DNA from 2 places in the Pseudomonas sp. GT1P32 genome. Region 1 is predicted to be linked to the other one. Evidence: riboswitches for the same ligand, from Rfam matches in the RefSeq annotation. Region 1 holds a riboswitch; the other holds the start of a gene.

Region 1 (7,278 bases):
GGCCGATCAGCACCAGACGCGTGGTGCGCGCTTCGTCGACGCCCCACTGACGGTCGAAATGCTTGTCGAAGCGCGTGCCCACGCCCTGGATCAACAGGCGCATCGGCTTGTTCGGGATCGCCGCGAAACCCTTGACCCGCAGGATGCCGTGCTTGACCACCAGTTGCGTCAGCGCGTCCATCAGCAGGCTTTCGTCGGCCTGTGGCAGTTCGATGGAAATGGAGTCGAACGCGTCGTGATCGTGGTCGTCATGGTCATCGCCGTCGTGGTGATGATCGTGGTGGCTATGACGGCTGTCGATGTGTTCTTCGGAGCCGGCGCCGAGGCCGATCAGCACATCCAGTGGCAGGCGACCGCTGCTGGCTTCGATGACTTTGACGGCGGGCGGCAGTTCTTCGGCGACTTCCAGGCGTACGCGGGCCAGGTCTTCGGCGCTGATCAGGTCGGCCTTGTTGAGAATCACCAGGTCGGCGCTGGCCAGTTGGTCGGCGAACAGCTCGTGCAGCGGCGATTCGTGATCCAGGTTCGGGTCAAGTTTGCGCTGGGCATCCACTTGGTCCGGGAACGCGGCGAACGTGCCGGCCGCCACGGCCGGGCTGTCGACCACGGTGATCACCGCGTCAACCGTGCAGGCGCTGCGGATTTCCGGCCACTGGAAGGCCTGGACCAAAGGTTTTGGCAGGGCCAGACCCGAAGTTTCGATCAGGATGTGATCGAGGTCGCCGCGACGGGCGACCAGTTCGCGCATCACCGGGAAGAATTCTTCCTGGACGGTGCAGCACAGGCAGCCGTTGGCCAGTTCGTAGACGCGGCCGTTGGCTTCTTCTTCGGTGCAACCGATGGAGCACTGCTTGAGGATTTCGCCGTCGATGCCCAGCTCGCCGAACTCGTTGACGATCACCGCGATGCGACGGCCCTGCGCGTTATCGAGCATGTGCCGCAGCAAGGTGGTTTTGCCCGAGCCGAGGAAGCCGGTAACGATGGTGACGGGAAGTTTGGCCAGTGTTTTCATCGGATGCCCTTTGGCAAGGTGGCGGGCATACGGGACGACGACCGCAGCGACAGGCGCGCGGAAGAGTTCGCCACCGGATCACCCCGCCCGGTTGTAGTGAGAATTCGTGTCGAGGCAGGTCTCCTGGCTGACGGTGTGCCTGTCGCGAGACTGGCGTTGGCTGCGCCTTCCCGCGAACCCGTTGGACAGGTTTGCAGTGGCGTGGCAGCGAACATCACCGTTCACAGTTGCGGGGGCAGCCGCGGCATCGACCGCGTTCCCTTCTTAGCTCCGGCAAACGCCGAAGAACCTCGAATGCGCAAGGCTACGCATGGTGTGGGGGCGGGTCAATGTCTTGTGGCGTCCACCAGGACGCCTTCGCGGGCAAGCCTCGCTCCTACAGGTTGGCGGTGTTTCCTGTAGGAGCGAGGCTTGCCCGCGAAGGGAGCGACTCGGTTCCAAGTTGAGAACCCTTGCCAATTGACGCCCAACCCCCGCCCATGCTCTCCTACACACCTAGTTACGGGTGCCCTTCACAGGGTGAAACGGGAAACCGGTGATTCATGTGCTTTACTCAAAGCCATGTCAGTCCGGTGCTGCCCCCGCAACGGTAAGCGAGCGAAGCGTCAGATCCACTGTGCCAGCAGTTCGGCATGGGAAGGTGACGCTTGCAGGTTTCGGCTGACGCCAAAACCCCTCGTGAGCCCGGAGACCGGCCCGCAACACAAAGTGACGATTACGTTCACTGAATAACAAACCCGCGGCGGGCGGGCGCTGTTTGAATCTCTGCGAGCCCGATTCGCAGGGGTCTTCCATGCGCTCTATCCACCCGCTGACAGACCAGAGGGAAGCGCCATGTCGATCATCAGCAGCACCGGCCACACATCCGCCAGCACCACCACGACCACCCTGGCTCAACGCCTGACCGCTGCCGTCTGCGCATCGATCCTTGGCGCGTGCCTGGTGTATTTCGCCGGTTTCTCGCACATCGAAGCGGTGCACAACGCTGCGCACGATACCCGTCACAGCTCCGCCTTCCCGTGCCATTGAGACCTGCCGACATGATCAAGCGTATTGCGCAAACCGCAGGTTTCACAGGGCTGCTGGCCGCTCTGTTGCTGACCCTGCTGCAAAGCTTCTGGGTCGCTCCGCTGATTCTGCAGGCCGAGACTTACGAAAAATCCGAGCCGGCCGTTGTTGAAGTTCATGAACACGCCGCCGGTGCCGCCGCTCACACCCACGATGCCGAAGCCTGGGAGCCGGAAGACGGCTGGCAGCGCGTGCTGTCGACGACTGGCGGCAACCTGGTGGTGGCTGTCGGTTTCGCCCTGATGCTCGCGGGCCTCTACACGCTGCGCTCGCCGACCAAAACCTCGCAGGGTCTGCTCTGGGGCCTGGCCGGTTACGCCACTTTCGTGCTGGCACCGACCCTCGGCCTGCCGCCGGAACTGCCGGGCACGGCAGCAGCTGACCTGGCACAACGGCAAATCTGGTGGATCGGCACGGCAGCGTCCACCGCCGTCGGCATCGCGCTGATCGCTTTCAGCCGTCATTGGCTGATGAAGATCCTGGGCGTGGCGATTCTCGCCGTCCCTCACGTGATCGGCGCACCACAACCGGAAGTGCACTCGATGCTCGCGCCGGAAGCCCTGGAAGCGCAATTCAAAATCGCTTCGCAGCTGACCAACCTCGGATTCTGGCTGGCCCTGGGCCTGATCAGCGCCTGGTTGTTCCGCCGCAAAAGCGATGGTCAATACCACGCATGACCGACACCAGCACAGCGCCGACGTTAGTGGTCGGCCTGGGCTGCCAGCGCGGCTGCCCCGTCAGCACGCTTCGGGCGTTACTCGATCAGGCGTTACAGGCGCATCAAATCGGACTTCAGCAGATCACGGCGTTGGCCAGCATCGACCTGAAGCGCGACGAACCGGGCCTGATCGAGCTTGCCAAACAACTCGAACTGCCGTTGAAGTACTTCAGCAGTGAACAACTGAAAGATTACAAACCGCGACTCAGCCACCATTCGGACATCGCTTTTGAGCGCACCGGCTGCTACGGCGTAGCAGAAAGCGCCGCCCTCGCCCTTGCCGAACAACTGGCCCAGGCGCCGGCAAAACTGCTGATTTCCCGACAAAAATATGCCCAGGCGACCCTGGCATTGGCCTGCGCTGCGCAAAATCCCCGATAATCCTCGCCTTCGATCATGAGCAATCTTCATCTGAAGCCTTGCCCAGCCCCTTTTTTGACAGGAAACGACGATGACCGTCTATTTCATTGGCGCAGGTCCCGGCGACCCGGAACTGATCACCGTCAAAGGCCAGCGGCTGATTCGCAGCTGCCCGGTGATCATCTACGCCGGCTCACTGGTGCCCGCCGCCGTACTGGAAGGCCACAACGCCGAACAGGTGGTCAACAGCGCCGAACTGCACCTGGAACAGATCATCGAGCTGATCAAAATCGCCCATGCCAACGGCCAGGATGTGGCGCGGGTGCATTCCGGCGATCCGAGTCTTTATGGCGCGATTGGCGAGCAGATTCGTTACCTGCGCGAACTCGATATTGCGTTTGAAATCATTCCCGGTGTTACCGCGACGGCGGCGTGTGCGGCGCTGTTGGGCGCGGAGCTGACGTTGCCGGACGTGTCACAAAGCGTGATCCTGACTCGCTACGCCGACAAGACCGCGATGCCGGCCGGTGAAGAGCTGGGCAGCCTGGCGCAGCATGGGGCGACCATGGCCATTCATTTGGGGGTGAATCACCTGGAGAAGATCCTGGCTGAATTGCTGCCGCATTACGGCGCGGACTGCCCGATCGCGGTGATTCATCGGGCGACCTGGCCGGATCAGGATTGGGTGGTGGGGACGATTGCGGACATTGCCGGGAAGGTTGAGGCGAAGGGGTTTCGGCGCACGGCGTTGATTCTGGTGGGTCGGGTGTTGGGCAGTGATCAGTTCAGTGAGTCATCGCTGTATCGCGCCGGACATGCGCATTTGTATCGGCCATAGCGGCCTCTTCGCGAGCAAGCCCGCTCCCACATTGGACCGAGTTCAACATGAGAACGCGGTCCAATGTGGGAGCGGGCTTGCTCGCGAAAGGGCCAACGAATCTAACGCATAAAAAAACGGCGCTCACGGGGCGCCGTTTTTCATGTCGCAGCGAACACCTTAGTAGTAGGCGTTTTCTTTCTGCGTGTGGTCAGTCACGTCACGAACACCCTTGAGCTCGGGAATGCGCTCGAGCAAGGTGCGCTCGATGCCTTCACGCAGGGTGACGTCTGCCTGGCCGCAGCCCTGGCAACCGCCGCCGAACTTCAACACGGCGATGCCATCATCGACCACATCGATCAGGCTGACCTGACCGCCGTGGCTCGCGAGCCCCGGGTTGATCTCGGTTTGCAGGTAATAGTTGATGCGCTCGTTGATCGGGCTGTCGGCGTTGACCATCGGGACTTTGGCGTTTGGCGCCTTGATGGTCAGCTGGCCGCCCATGCGGTCGGTGGCGTAGTCGACAACCGCATCGTCCAGGAAAGCTTCGCTGAACGAATCGATGTAAGCAGTGAAGCTTTTCAGCCCCAGCGCGGTGTCTTCAGGTTTTTCTTCGCCCGGCTTGCAATAAGCAATGCAGGTTTCGGCGTACTGGGTGCCAGGCTGGGTGATGAAGACGCGGATGCCGATGCCCGGGGTGTTCTGCTTGGAGAGCAGATCAGCCAGGTAATCGTGGGCGGCGTCGGTAATGGTAATAGCGGTCATGGAAACTCCTCGCAGGCTTGGGCGCAGTTTACGCCAATCATCGCGCCGCACAAAGTCCTAGTGTTTTTGTCGGGAAAGATTACGACAATACCTCTGCCTAATGTAGGAGCGAAGCTTGCTCGCGAAGGTGTATCAGCTACATACATGTCGCCTGACACACCTTCGCGAGCAAGCTTCGCTCCTACGTTAGATAGGGGGATTCAGAGGTTTTCGTAGCGGTTCATGTCCAGCACGCCCTCTTCCACCGGGTCGGTTTCGTGGACGTACTGGCTCAGGTCGTGGAAATAGAACCAGAATTGCGGATGACTGCGGCGAATCCCCCAGCGCTCGACGATTTTCTCGAAGCGATTGGCATCCTTGGCGTTTTCCATCGCCTCGACAAAGGCTGGCACCTGATCGGCGGGAATATTGAACATGAAGTTCGGATAGGTGCTGAGCACACCCGGAAAAATGGTCAGCGTGTCGAGCCCCGGCTGATAACGCAGCGACTCACCGAGCAGGAATGCGACGTTGCTGTGCGCGCGGTTGCGCAACAGGCTATAAACCTCGCGTTTGCCGCTCGCGGCTTCGATACGCAGCATCGTCGCTTCCGGCAGTTGATCAATGACCTTCAACCCGGCGGCGGGCCGTGAGGTCAGGCGACTCAAGGCCTGCTCGGCACTCTGCAAATCCGGGTCGATGTTCGGCCGCGAGCAATAGGCCCCGTCGCAGCGATTGATCGGATCGGGCTTGGCATTGAGCTCGCCGTAACGGGCCAACAGTTGCATGGAAAAGTCGCGTTTCGGGTCTTTTTCGTCGAGGTTCAGTGCCGTCGGCTTGTCGTTGTCGATGGACTCGTAATCCAGCCACATCTTGAATTTGCCGCTGCTCTGGTACCAGTCGTCGAGGTAGTCGTCGCGTGAATCGGCGGGCATCAGGCGCAGGAAATTCTGCTCGGCGCCATTACGGATCAGGTCGAAATACAGGCGCGTCTGCGCTTGATGGGAAACGTTGCCGTACACATCGAAGTTGACCGCCAACTGATAATACGTGCGCTCCAGCAACGGGAAATCGAACAGCCACATCGTTTGCGGTACATCGCCGATCAGGCCCTTGTTCACCGAGGCGCTGTCGAAATGCCGGAAGATGGTCAGCAGCGCGTTGTCGTTGCCGGCCCATAAAGTCGACCAGCTCGGCGCGGGCGCGTCGGCGTAGTTGTCGCGGCGCAGCACTTCATACTCGTTACGTTTGTCGCGGTAGTCATGCCACAGGCTCAGCACGCTGCCGACATCGTCGTTCTGCCCCGGCATGGCCAGCAATGGCGTGGCCTGGCCGCGGTAGATCGGGTCGATGATGTAGAGATCATGTTCCGGCGCCTGGAACAGCGCCCAGAAGTTATCGCGAATCACATCCGTGGCGATCTGCCCACGGCACACCGGCCCGCGGATAAACGTACGCACGAAGTATTCGGCGTTATCGAGCATGAATTGATAGCGCGCCTGCGCCGGAATCGCCTCGAACGTGGCAAACGGATTGGCCCGGCGTTCCGGACCGTAGCCCGGCAAGGCATGGACCTGCCAGTTACCGTTGTAGAACAGGCTTTTGACCCGCGCCATCTTCGCCGCGCTTAGCGGGTAGGTGATGTGAGTCTTCTGCACGATCACGCCCTGCACCGGCCACAAGCGGTAATACACCTGCGTGCCCGGATCGTCATTCGGGCGACGGGTGCTGATCAGGTCAATCGGCTGGCCGGTCGGCGTGCGTGAACGCACCCACTGGAAGAAATGCCCCGGCTCACCGTCCTTGAAGTAAATGTGGGCAAGGAACCAGTGCTCGAACAACCAGCGCCCTACCAGACTCTGCCGGGCGCCCGGCGAGTTAAGCAGATTTTCCCACTGCACCACTTGCAAGGCTTCTTTCGCCGAAGGCACCAGGCCTTGTTCATCGATCGGCGCACCCGAGGCCAGCCAGCGTTGCAGCGTCTGGTACTGCTGATCGGTCAGGCCGGTGACCGCCAGCGGCATGCCTTCCTTCGGATGAGCGCCCGCGTAACCGTCGAACTCGGCCGGCATCGCGCACATGTTTTCACGATTGAGGCCCAGGACGATGTCTTCCGGCAATTTGGCATTGGGCGTCAGAGGCGTTTTGTGACCCAGTTCCAGCATCCGCGCCATCAACGCAGCCTGGCTGCCCTGGGCGTCGAGTACCGGATAGAAGCCCTTTTGCTGCCAGGCGTGCTTGCCGAAGGCGTCATAAAACAGCCGGGTCGGCGCGGCTGCCTGGCTGCGTTCGCCGTCGTAGACCGGGACTTTCGACGCGCCGCGCGCCGCGCCTTCGCCGCTGCCCAGGTTGAGCTGACAGGCGGCGTCATTGCAGGCATGGCAGGCCACGCACTTTTCGGTGAAGATCGGTTGGATGTCGCGGGTGTAGGAAATGGCAGCGGAAGGCGCCAGCCCCTGCGCCACGGCGCCCCAGCTTAAAAACAGCAATACGCTGCTGATGACGACGCGATACGACATGTCCCTGTTCCCGATCCTTGAAAAAACGCAGCGATTCTAC
Region 2 (7,278 bases), 1.1 Mb from region 1:
CTCAAGCCCGTCGGATTGTTCGGGTTGACCACCACCAGCACATCGAGACTGTCGAGGAAGAAGTCGACTTCCTGCTCCAGCACTTCACGCACGATGTAACCGTTGCGACGCCAGGCTTCGGCGTGCTCGGCGTAACACGGCGACAGCACGCCAACCTTGCCGACCCGCCGCAAACGCGGCAGCAACTGGATCGCCATTTGCGAACCGGCCACCGGCAGCACCTGCGCGGCGCCGTAATAATCACAGGCGGCCTGCTCCAGACCGTCATCGGTTTCCGGTAACCGCGCCCAGGCGCGCAACGGAATGTCCGGGACCGGAAACGGCCAGGGCGCGAGGCCGCTGGACAGGTCAAGCCAATCGGCTTCGGCGATGCCGTATTCGAGCGCGGCCTTGCGCAACCGTCCACCGTGTTCAAGCATAGAATTCAGCTCCCACGCAGAGAATCAGCAGCCATAACCATACCCCGCGCTGGACCAATTGCCAGCCACGGTCGATGGAGTCGGCGTCCGCCGGCACGCCTTCGCCCAGCTGCGGACGCTGATGCAATTCACCTTGATAAATCGCCGCCCCACCCAACTCGACACCCAGCGCACCGGCCCCCGCAGCCATCACCGGCCCGGCGTTCGGGCTGTCCCAGGTCGGGCCCTGGGTGCGCCAGCATTTCAGTGCAAGTCGGGTTTTGCCCAGCAGCGCGTAGGTCAATGCCACCAGCCGCGCCGGAATGTAGTTGAGCACGTCGTCGATTTTCGCCGCCGCCCAGCCAAACCGTTCGAAGCGTTCGTTGCGATAGCCCCACATCGCATCCAGCGTATTGCTCAATCGGTAGAGCACCACGCCGGGCGCACCGGCCACGGCAAACCAGAACAGCGCGGCAAACACCGCGTCGCTGCCGTTCTCCAACACCGATTCGGTAGCGGCACGGGCCACTTCGGTTTGATCCAGTTCGCTGGTCTGGCGACTGACCAGATAGCCGACGCGTGTGCGCGCCTCCTCCAGATCATCACTGCGCAGCGCCTTGGCGACCGGCTCGACGTGTTCACCGAGACTGCGCAGGCCAAGGGCGCAATAGAGCGCGAGAATCTCGACGACCCAGCCAACGTAAGGCGCCCAGGAAAACGCCGTAGCCAGCAAGGTCAGCGGCAACACCGCAATCACCCATGCCGTGACGCCGTGGCTGCGCCAGCCGCGCCCGCCACCATTGAAACGTTGCTCGATGCGGTCGGCAAAACGGCCGAACGCCACCAGCGGATGCCAGCGTTTGGGTTCACCCAGCAGCGCATCCAGCGCAACTGCGGCGACACTCAACAACGCCACACTCATTGACTCACTCCCCAATAATTTTCGTACAGCATTTCACTGAGCGGGCGCGCTTGCGCCCAGCCTTCGAGTACCAGCATCGGCGCCGGATAGAATTCCTTGACCGGGCCCAGGCAAAGAACAGCCAAAGGCTTGGCCCCGGCGGGCAAGCCCAGCAGGTCGGCCAGGGCTTGCGGCTCGAACAAAGAGACCCAGCCCATGCCGAGTCCTTCGGCACGGGACGCCAGCCACAGGTTTTGGATCGCGCAGGACAACGACGCCATGTCCATTTCCGGCAAGGTGCGACGGCCAAAGATGTGCCGCTCGCGATCGTCCATCAGCGCAGCGACCAGCACCTCGGCGCAGTCGTTGATGCCTTCGACTTTCAGCTTCATGAATTCGTCGGTGCGCTCGCCGAGGGCTTCGGCGGTGCGCATGCGTTCCTCTTCCACCAGCAACTGAATCTTGCTGCGCAGGGCCCGGTCACTGATGCGGATGAACCGCCAGGGCTGCATCAAGCCGACGCTTGGCGCATGGTGCGCGGCGTCGAGCAGACGCCGGAGCAACTCAGGCTCGACGGTGCCGCCGCTGAAGTGGCGCATGTCGCGGCGTTCGGCTATCGCGCGATAAACCGCTTCCCGTTCGGCCTGACTGAATGCGTTGTCGGTCATGGCCTCTTCGCGAGCAGGCTCGCTCCCACAGGGATTTGCATTTCTTCAGGTAATACACGGTCAACTGTAGGAGTGAGCCTGCTCGCGAAGGCGGTCTGAAGGTCAGGCGCAAACAACGCGGCAATCGCAGTCGGATTCGACGGAAAATAAAAATGCACGTAAGAAGCGGTCATCCGCCCCTCACGATAAACCGCCTCCGCCCCGCGTCCGCCATTCGGGCTCAGGCCGCGAGCAATCGGCTCCAGCTCGGTGCTGGTCAACGAATGGTGATAGGTGTGCCCGCGCAGCGAACCTTCCGGCAAGTCAACCGCCTGCAACGCCAGCGCCGCCAATCGTTTCTGCATCACTGCATCACCGGTCAGCAAACCAACCAGCTCCGCCCGCGTGCCTTCGACATCGGTCAACGAATCGAGCAAATACAACATGCCGCCACACTCGGCCAGCAACGGCTTACCCGCCGCGTGATGAGCGCGGATGGCGTTGAGCATTTGAGTATTCCGAGACAGCGCCACATGGTGCAATTCCGGGTAGCCGCCCGGCAGATAGAGACTGTCAGCCTCCGGCAATTGCGTGTCGCGGATCGGCGAGAAGAATGACAATTCGGCGCCCATGGCCCGGAGCAAATCCAGGCTCGCGCCGTAGGTGAAAGCGAACGCCTCATCACGGGCCACGGCGATTCGGACACCGGCCAGCAACGGCTCGGCGGCATTCACTTCTGGAGCGGCGAATTCCACAGGCGGCGGCAGCGTAACGTCGCAGCTGTTGGCCAGCGATTCGGCCGCAGCATCGAGGCGCAGGTCGAGGTCGTTCAGCTCGCTGGCTTGCACCAGACCAAGATGCCGGCTCGGCAGCTCGATCCCGGTTTCCCGGGACAACGCGCCGTACCAACGCAAGCCTTCCGTGAGGCTGCCTTCAAGCAATTGCGCATGGCGCAAGGTGCCCACGCGGTTTGCCAGCACGCCGGCGAACGGCAAGTCCGGCTGATACTTCGCCAGCCCCAACGCCAGCGCACCAAAGGTCTGCGCCATCGCCGTGCCGTCGATCACCCCGAGCACCGGCACACCGAAGTGCCGCGCCAGATCGGCGCTGGACGGCGTGCCGTCGAACAGGCCCATGACACCTTCGATCAGGATCAGATCCGCTTCACCGGCGGCTTCCCACAACAATCGACGACTTTCCTCCTCGCCGACCATCCACATGTCCAGTTGATACACCGGCGCACCGCTGGCACGTTCGAGAATCATCGGGTCGAGAAAGTCCGGGCCGCATTTGAACACGCGCACCTTGCGTCCCTGATTGCGATGCAAACGGGCCAGCGCGGCGGTGACGGTGGTCTTGCCCTGACCGGAGGCCGGCGCGGCAATCAAGACCGCCGGGCAATGACGTGGTTGATTCACAGCTCGACGCCTTTTTGCGCTTTGATCCCGGCCTGGAAGGCGTGCTTGATGACGCCCATTTCAGTGACGGTGTCGGCCAGTTCGATCATTTCCGGCTTGGCGCCGCGACCCGTGACGACCACGTGTTGCATCGGCGGACGCGCCTGCAAGTCGCTGAGCACCTGATCGAGGTCGAGGTAGCCGTGCTTGAGGGCGATGTTCAGTTCATCGAGCACCACCAGGCCGATCGACGGATCGCGCAACAGTTCGCGGGACACTTCCCACGCGGCTTCGGCGGCGGCGATGTCACGCTGGCGGTCCTGGGTTTCCCAGGTAAAGCCCTCGCCCATCACATGAAAACGCACCTGCTCCGGGAAGCGGCGGAAGAACAACTCTTCGCCCGTGCTGCTGCGCCCCTTGATGAACTGCACCACGCCGCACTGCATGCCGTGGCCCATCGAGCGGGCGAGCATGCCGAAGGCCGAGCTGCTTTTGCCCTTGCCGTTGCCGGTCAGCACCAGCAGCAGGCCGCATTCATTCGGGGAATTGGCGATGCGTTCGTCGATCACGGCTTTTTTGCGCAGCATGCGCGCCAGATGGCGTTCGTCACGATCGGGAGTATCAGTCATGGGGGAGCTCTCCGTTGAGGCTGGATAACGGCGGGCAGGCACAAGAATAGACGGCAAGAAGCCTGGCATCGCCCACCGTGATGCCGCTGAATGGATCAGGCCGGTCTCCGGGCTCATGAGCGGCGTTTCGCCTGACTGCGCGCCTTCCCATATCGACATTCGACACAGTGGCTCAAGGCGCAGCCTTCACTCATTTACCGTTGCGGGGGCAGCGCCGGGATCGTGGTTGTTCATGGGTTGAACGAGCGCACTCACCGGCTTCCCTGTTTCACTCTGTCGACCGACGCCACAGAGCACCTGAAACAAGCCGCGAAGGTTAGAGGGTTGGGGGTGGAGCGTCAATTAAAGCCGGGAGACCGTCGGGCGAATAACTGCCGTCGATCAATAAAATGACGCCAATCTTGTGCCACACTCCTAGCAGTGATATCAAAGCGCCACAACCTGACAACACAATAACAAGGGTGAGCCACATGCAAGGCATGACCATCAGCAATCCGAAGCTGGAATTCCTGCGCCCGGTGCTGGAGCGCTGGTTTGACTGTATCGACCGCTACAACGCGGTGCGCGGCGATAACGACACGCCTTACTGGTACGACGAAAAAGCCAACCTCGGCTTGCTCTCGGCTGCCGCGTGGATGGCGGAAATGGTCACGCTGCAGAACACACCCACCCGCAAACAAAACGAGGAAGGCGAACGCAACGCCCGCGCCGACCTGTTCATCGCCTCCAGTGAGGAGCGCGCCTACCTTCAAGCCACGCAACGCTGGCCACGGGTCAACAGCTTGAACCTGACCCAGGCCCTGGCCGATATCACCAGCGACGCCAAGCGCATCAGCTACGCCAGCGACCTCAAACTCGGCTGCCTGTTCGTCGCTCCACAAAAGGCCCAGCACGGCGCCACGCCGGAAGAACTCCAGGACATGGTCGACGACCTGCAAAAGGAACACACCTGCGCGGTCGCCTGGTATTTCCCCTACGCCTACCGCAAGTTGCGCAACGAAGCGGGCAACTATCATCCCGGCATCGCCGTACTGTTCAAGGAAGCAAGCGGCTGACCGGTTGAACCATCGCGGGTTTGCACTTCTCTATTGATCAGGTCACTGCATTTATAGGGAAGATCAGCATGCACAAGCCCCGGCTCGTTCTCGTCATCGCCCTCACAGGAGGGCTCGCCGCCTGCGGCGAGACCTCCACCCTGAAAGTCTCCGACGGCACCGGCCCGTCCCCTCGACTGCCAGAACCGAACAAGACCCTGATCCCGACAGTGAACATCGCCCCGGCAATCGGCTGGCCGAACGGCGCAAAACCCACAGCGGCAGCGGGAACGCAAGTGGCGGCATTTGCTGAAAACCTCGATCACCCGCGTTGGTTGTACGTGCTGCCGAATGGCGACGTGCTCGTCGCCGAAACCAATGCGCCGCCCAAACCCGATGATGGCAAAGGCGTTAGAGGCTGGGTCATGAAGAAAGTCATGGGGCGCGCTGGTGCCGGCGTCCCGAGCCCGAACCGCATCACGTTGCTGCGAGACAAGGACCACGACGGCATCGCCGAAACCCGCACAGTGTTTCTGGAAAACCTCAATTCGCCCTTCGGCATGACGCTGGTCGGTAATGACCTGTATGTCGCCGACACGGACCGCTTGCTGCGATTTCACTACGAGGACGGCGCCACGGCCATCAAGTCGCCGCCGATCAAAGTGGTTGATCTGCCGGGTGGCACGCTGAATCACCACTGGACGAAAAACGTCATCGCCAGCAAAGACGGCAGCAAGCTGTACGTCACGGTGGGCTCCAATAGCAACGTCGCCGAAAACGGCATGGATCAGGAAGAAGGTCGCGCGGCAATCTGGGAAGTGGATCGCGCCACCGGCAACCATCGGATTTTCGCCTCGGGGATTCGCAATCCAAATGGTTTGGCCTGGGAGCCGCACAGTGGCGCGCTCTGGACAGCCGTCAACGAGCGGGATGAAATCGGCAGCGACCTGGTGCCGGACTACATCACTTCGGTGAAGGACGGCGGGTTCTACGGCTGGCCTTACAGCTATTACGGCCAGCACATCGACATTCGCGTCGAGCCACAAAACCCGGACCTGGTGGCCAAGGCCATTGCTCCGGACTACGCGGTCGGCCCGCATACCGCCTCACTGGGCCTGACGTTCGCTGAAGGCAACAGACTGCCAGCGCAATTCAAGGAAGGCGCGTTCATTGGCCAGCATGGTTCATGGAACCGCAAGCCGCACAGTGGTTACAAAGTGATTTTTGTGCCGTTCAATGCTGGCAAACCGAACGGTAAACCGATTGACGTGCTCACGGGCTTCCTCAATGACGAGGAAAAAGCCATGGGCCGGCCGGTGGGTGTGGTGATTGATCAGCAGGGGGATTTGCTGGTGGCGGATGATGTGGGGAATAAGGTGTGGCGGGTGTCGGCAGTTAAGTAACCGGCATACACATAACCAATGTGGGAGCGGGCTTGCTCGCGAAAGCGGTGTGTCATTCGATTTAAATTTGACTGACACACCGCTTTCGCGAGCAAGCCCGCTCCCACAGTTGATTGGTGTCAGGGTTTATCGCTTGCGGCAGAGGGTCAATCCATCGCCCAGCGGCAACAGCGACAGATCCACACGCGAGTCATCCTTCAAGGCGCGATTGAGCGCCTGAATAGCGCGGGTGTCTGCGCTTTCGGGATTCGGCTCCAGCACCCGCCCACTCCACAGGGTGTTATCGAACACCGCCAGACCACCGACGCGCAGCAGACGCAACGCGTGCTCCAGGTAGGCCGGATAGTTGGCCTTGTCGGCATCAATGAAAATAAAATCGAATTGCCCGGGTTGATCCAGCCCAGCCAGGGTTTCCAGCGCGGGCGCCAGGCGCAGGTCAATTCGTTCGGCAACGCCCGCGTCCTTCCAGTAACGGAGCGCCGTGGCGTTGTAGTCGCCGGGGATATCACAGCAAATCAGCGAACCGTCATCCGGCAATGCCGCCGCCATGCACAACGCGCTGTAACCGGTGAAGGTGCCGACTTCCAGCAAGCGCCTCGCGCCGGTGAGTTTTACCAGCAATGCGAGGAACTGCCCCTGCTCCGGCGCCACCTGCCAGCGCGCCATCGGCAGCGCCTGGGTTTCATCGCGCAAACGCTTGAGCGGCGGCGTTTCCCTAAGGGAAACGTCGAGCAGGTATTGATACAGGGAATCGTCGAGATTGAGTGTGCGGGCGGTCATGACGACCTCTGCGAACTAGGGGTTACGCGCCAAATGCTCGGGTTGCAGAACACGCTTGGCGCTCAGGTAAGCTTTCTGCCAATACGCCT

What was found. Region 1 has a riboswitch for cobalamin ahead of ACYZUC_RS06615 (CbtB domain-containing protein). Riboswitches for the same ligand answer to the same signal wherever they lie in the genome.
Region 2: another riboswitch for cobalamin. It lies ahead of cobO (cob(I)yrinic acid a,c-diamide adenosyltransferase); the one in region 1 lies ahead of ACYZUC_RS06615 (CbtB domain-containing protein).

The regions. Positions count from the first base shown of each region.
Region 1 covers NZ_CM142704.1:1,465,383-1,472,660, forward strand. Annotated here, with positions in the region: gene cobW (cobalamin biosynthesis protein CobW) at 1-1,012, opposite strand, end outside; cobalamin riboswitch at 1,109-1,320, opposite strand; cobalamin riboswitch at 1,499-1,726, shown strand; gene ACYZUC_RS06615 (CbtB domain-containing protein) at 1,847-2,041, shown strand; gene ACYZUC_RS06620 (CbtA family protein) at 2,053-2,757, shown strand; gene ACYZUC_RS06625 (cobalamin biosynthesis protein) at 2,754-3,179, shown strand; gene cobM (precorrin-4 C(11)-methyltransferase) at 3,250-3,996, shown strand; gene nfuA (Fe-S biogenesis protein NfuA) at 4,156-4,740, opposite strand; gene ACYZUC_RS06640 (fatty acid cis/trans isomerase) at 4,941-7,238, opposite strand.
Region 2 covers NZ_CM142704.1:2,542,727-2,550,004, forward strand. Annotated here, with positions in the region: gene cobD (threonine-phosphate decarboxylase CobD) at 1-419, opposite strand, end outside; gene cbiB (adenosylcobinamide-phosphate synthase CbiB) at 412-1,320, opposite strand; gene bluB (5,6-dimethylbenzimidazole synthase) at 1,317-1,967, opposite strand; gene ACYZUC_RS11635 (cobyrinate a,c-diamide synthase) at 1,964-3,364, opposite strand; gene cobO (cob(I)yrinic acid a,c-diamide adenosyltransferase) at 3,361-3,972, opposite strand; cobalamin riboswitch at 4,054-4,288, opposite strand; gene ACYZUC_RS11645 (hypothetical protein) at 4,443-5,027, shown strand; gene ACYZUC_RS11650 (PQQ-dependent sugar dehydrogenase) at 5,096-6,409, shown strand; gene ACYZUC_RS11655 (O-methyltransferase) at 6,536-7,189, opposite strand; gene ACYZUC_RS11660 (C40 family peptidase) at 7,205-7,278, opposite strand, start outside.